Regions from separate parts of the Trujillonella humicola genome, predicted to be linked through region 1. Evidence: riboswitches for the same ligand, from Rfam matches in the RefSeq annotation. Region 1 holds a riboswitch; the other holds the start of a gene.
What was found. A riboswitch is a leader RNA that binds a small molecule or an ion and turns the genes downstream of it on or off. The one in region 1 is predicted to bind cyclic di-AMP.
Positions count from the first base shown of each region.

Region 2: linked by a shared signal. The riboswitch ahead of ACK586_RS18720 (M23 family metallopeptidase) and the one ahead of ACK586_RS10750 (LysM peptidoglycan-binding domain-containing protein) in region 1 are both predicted to bind cyclic di-AMP.

Region 1 is NZ_JBJNRJ010000016.1:49,009-51,190, reverse strand. Features, by position in the region: gene ACK586_RS10760 (MMPL family transporter) at 1-350, opposite strand, end outside; gene ACK586_RS10755 (TetR/AcrR family transcriptional regulator) at 357-950, opposite strand; cyclic di-AMP (ydaO/yuaA leader) riboswitch at 1,164-1,307, shown strand; gene ACK586_RS10750 (LysM peptidoglycan-binding domain-containing protein) at 1,315-2,182, shown strand, end outside.
Region 2 is NZ_JBJNRJ010000044.1:14,918-17,099, reverse strand. Features, by position in the region: gene ACK586_RS18720 (M23 family metallopeptidase) at 142-1,158, opposite strand; cyclic di-AMP (ydaO/yuaA leader) riboswitch at 1,403-1,555, opposite strand; gene ccsB (c-type cytochrome biogenesis protein CcsB) at 1,658-2,182, opposite strand, start outside.

The sequences.
Region 1 (2,182 bases):
TTCACGCCGGGGTTGGCCGGGTCGAACGGGTCGCTGGCCCCCACGACGCCGGGCAGCTGCCCGAGGTCGGCGACCAGGGCCTGCACCGCCGGGACGTCGATCACCCCGCCTTCGGGCGAGGCGAAGACGACCCGCGCCGTGGCCCCGGAGGGACCGTCGGGGAACTCCTCGGCGATCCGCTCGAGCGCGTTGGTCGACTCCTGCCCCGGGATCGAGAAGCTGTTGTCGGTCTCCCCGGACAGGGTGACGGCGCCGACGCCCCCGCCCACGAGGACCACCAGCCAGACGAGCACGACGGGCAGCCGGCGCCGGTACGCGAAGGCCCCGAGTCGGGACAGCAGGACAGCCATGCGGGATCAGGCCTCCACCTGGTGGGGATCGGGGGGCGGCGCGCCGGGGCGGCGGTGGCCCAGCGCGTCGGAGCAGGTGGCGACGATGTGCCGCCGCCACTCGGTGGTCGTGCCCGCGGAGTGCGCGGCGAGGGTGAGGACGGCGAGCGCGGACAGGGCGCCGACGACCCGGACGAGCCGCTCGGCCTCGGCCGTCTCCTGCTCCACGCCGAAGGCGCGCAGCACCTCGGTGCCCGCCGCCGCCGGCTCCTCGGTCGCGGGCCCGGGATCGGTGGCCGGTCCGAGCATCAGGGCGACGATGCCCGGGTGGGCGAGGGCGACGTCCACGAGGATCTCGAGGGCCCGCAGGTCGCGCTCGCGGCCCGGCGGCAGCTCCGCCACCGCGCTCACGACTCGCCGCCCCATCCCCTCGGCGTGCGCCAGCACGGCCTCGTAGAGGGCGTCCTTGCTCGGGTAGTGGTGCAGCAGACCGGCCTTGGACAGGCCGACGGCGACCGCGATGTCCTGGACCGACGTCTTCGCGAACCCGCGACGGGCGAACAGCCCGGCGGCGCGGTCGAGGATGCCCTCGTCCACCTGCTGCCGGAACGGTCGTGCCACGTGTCCACGGTAGGCGGATGCCGACCGGATCGGTCGGGAAACCGGCCGTAGGGGTCGGGTGGGTTTCGTCACGGCCCCTGGACACGCCGGTACGAGCAGTGCGGACGCCGAGCATGATCTGCGTCACGACGACAACTGACATCTCCATACGTAGCGTCTTGGCAGCGTTCCGCACAGTGAACGCGGCGACCGGTCCGCCCAACCCTGCCCACCGGTCGTCATCCACTCCTCCCAGGGCAGGGGTGGGGGACCCAGGTCTCCACGGCGCATCCGCGCCTCGGGGTGAAGCCGCGCAGCGGCCGGGCACCGATCGCCCGAACCCGACAGCTCACCTCACCGGCGGTGATCGGAGAACTCACACCCCGTGTCCAAGCACCGCGCTCCCCGCTACGTCCGCACCAAGAAGGCCCTCTCCCGCGCTCCCCTCGCCGCCGGCGCCACCGTCGTCGGGCTCGGCGTCTTCGGCTCGCCGGCCACGGCGCAGGCCACCCCCGCCGTCCCCGACTGGTCCGGCGCCGCCGACGCCCACGTGCAGCACGCACACGGCTCGGCGTCCTCGGCTCCCGAGACCTACGAGGACACCACCGCGAGCTACGGCCGGCACGCGGCTCCGGACGGCACCTACACCGTCGTCCGCGGCGACACCGTGTCCCGCATCGCCGCCGACTTCGACCAGCCGTGGCGGGAGCTCTACCACCGCAACGTCTCGGCGATCGGCGCCGACCCGGACCTGATCTTCCCCGGCCAGGTCTTCACCCTGAGCGGTTCGGTCGGGACCGTCCCGGGCACCAACGGCCCCGCGGGCGACTCGGTCCCGCCGGCCCCCGAGCCGGCTCCGGCCCCCGACGCCGCCCCGGCACCCGAGGCCGCCCCAGAGCCGGAGCCCGCGCCCGCGCCCGCGCCCGCACCGGAGCCCGCGGCGGAGGCGGCCCCGGAGCCGGCCCCTGCGCACGCCCCCGAGCCCGCGCCGGCCCCTGCTCCCGAGCCGGCCCCTGCGCCCGCCCCCGAGCCGGCTCCGGCTCCGGTCGCCGCAGCGGCCCCGGCTCCGGCGCCGGTCGCCGCGGCCGTCGAGGCGGTCGCGCGCATCACCAACAGCGCCGGCCCGATCCGGCCGCCGGCGCAGGCCGCCGCGAACGCGGTGGTGTCGAACGTCCCGGGCGCCGCCGCCATCACGCTCGGCGGCACCCGCGCCAGCGCGGTCGACCCGCACGGCCACCCCTCGGGGCTGGCCG
Region 2 (2,182 bases), on a different contig from region 1:
GGTGAGGCCGACCGCGAGAGCGGCTGCGGGAAGAGCACGGCGGCTGAGTCGAGAACCTGAGGACATCACAGCTCCTTGGTCGTCCGTCGGCGTCGTGCGGTTCCCGCCCGCACGACGACGTCGGGAGATGTGCACCACAGATCAGCAGCCAAGGGTGACACCCCGAGCGGCCAGCCACGGTGCCGGGTTGACCCTGTTGGCATACAGGCCGCCGACGTGCGTCTCGATGTGCAGGTGCGGCCCCGTGGACTGCCCCCGGTTGCCGACAGCGGCGATCTGCTGGCCGGCGGCTACCTGTTGCCCGGCCCGGACGAAGTACTGGTTGATGTGCCCATAGACGGTGATGGTGCCGTCGGGGTGCTGGATGTACACGGCGAGGCCGAATCCGTTGGCGGGCCCGGCGTGCAGGACCACACCCCCCTCGGGCGCATAGATGGGCGTGCCGATGGGAGCGGCGATGTCGATTCCGTTGTGCTGGGCTCCGCTTCGGCTGCCGTAGCAGGACGTCAGCCGACCCGTGACCAAGGCGCTCAACCCCGCGCGCTCCTGGGCGATCTCCGTTCGGCGCTGCTCGTCGTAGGTGGCCGCGGGCTGCGCGGCCCCCTGGGCCGCCAGCAGCCGGATCTGGGCATCCCGCAGCTGCGCCTCGAGAGCCGCCTTCTGGCCCTCGGCGGCATCGAAGGCCTGCTGCGCGGCCGTCAGCTGCGCCTGCGCCTGGGCGTCGGCCGCAGCCGCGGCCTGCGCGGCTTCGTCCTGCGCGGCCAGTGCGGCGCCTGCCGCCTGCTGCGCCCGCTCCTGCCGCTCGCGGATCGCCTCGTACTGCGACAGCCGCTCCGCGCGCTCGTCGCCCAGGAGGTCGAGCGTCGCCGACCGCTCCAGGAACTCCTCCGGGCCGGCGGAGTCCAGCAGCGCTGCCGCCGCCCCCAGGGCGTCTGAGCCCATGTATGTCTCACGGGCGACGGACACGACGTCGCCCCGGGCCCGCTGCTCGTCGGCCTGGGCGACCTGGAGCTCCGCGGTCGCCGCGGCAGCGTCGGCCTGCGCGACACCGAGGGCCTCCTGGGCCACCCGCAGGGAGTCGGCGGTCGCCTCGGCCTCGACGGTCAACCGCTGCAACTCGTCTTCGGCCGCCTGCACGAAGCCGGAGATGCGCTCCACCTCGGCTACCAGCGCGTCGTAGTCCGACTGGCTCGCGGGGACCGAGCCGCCGGGAGCGGCCGCAGCGGGCGGTGCCGCGACAGCGAGCACCGTGAGAACAACGAGCAGAGCAGTGGTCAGTCCGATCCGGCCGCGGGTCCGCGCGGGAACCGGCGGACCGCCGCAACGAGCACCCCCACGGCGTCGGAAGAGCAGATGGATGGCATGCGTGAGCTCGTGGTGTGCAGTCGCCAAAACGGCGGCTCTCCGTTCTTCCTGGCGCCTACCGGGTTAGCTGACGGGTTCGGGCGGGAAGGCGCCCTACCCACGGCGTGGAGGCCGCGGGATTCACCCCAGGGACACGGGTCCCCGGCCCGGCCGCACCCTCAGGCGCGAACCGGCTCGGCGGGTCCGATCGAGGCCCTCGGTCGAGGAGCACGGCTCGGTCGGGCCGGACGGAACCGTAGTACGAAGCTGCTTAGTTGTCACGAGTCGATAACGGACCGGCCGCTCGGTCAGCTCAGGACACCCCGCCGTAGGAGTGCAGGCCGGTGGAGACAAGGTTCACGAAGAGCAGGTTGAACACCAGGCTCGCGAAGGCGACCACGTTGACCCAGGCCGCCGGGCGGCCACGCCAGCCGGCGGTCGTGCGCGCGTGCAGGTACGCGGCATAGAGCGCCCAGGAGATGAACGCCCACGTCTCCTTGGGGTCCCAGCCCCAGAACCGGCCCCACGCGCTCTCGGCCCAGATGGCGCCAGCGATGACGGCGAAGGTCCACACGGGGAATCCGAAGACGGCCGTCCGGTGCGCCACGCGGTCCAGCACCTGCGCGTCGGGCAAACGGGAGAGCAGCCCACCGGAGGACTCCTCCGCAGTGGACGCCGCCTGGTCTCGGCGCACGGCGACGAGATACAGAGCGCTCGCGACCGCGCTGACGATGTAGATCCCGAACGCGATGATGGCTGCAGAGACGTGCACCGCGAGCCAGTTGGATCGCAGGGCTGCGATCAGCGGCCCGGACTCTGCGTAGAGGTAGAGCCCGAT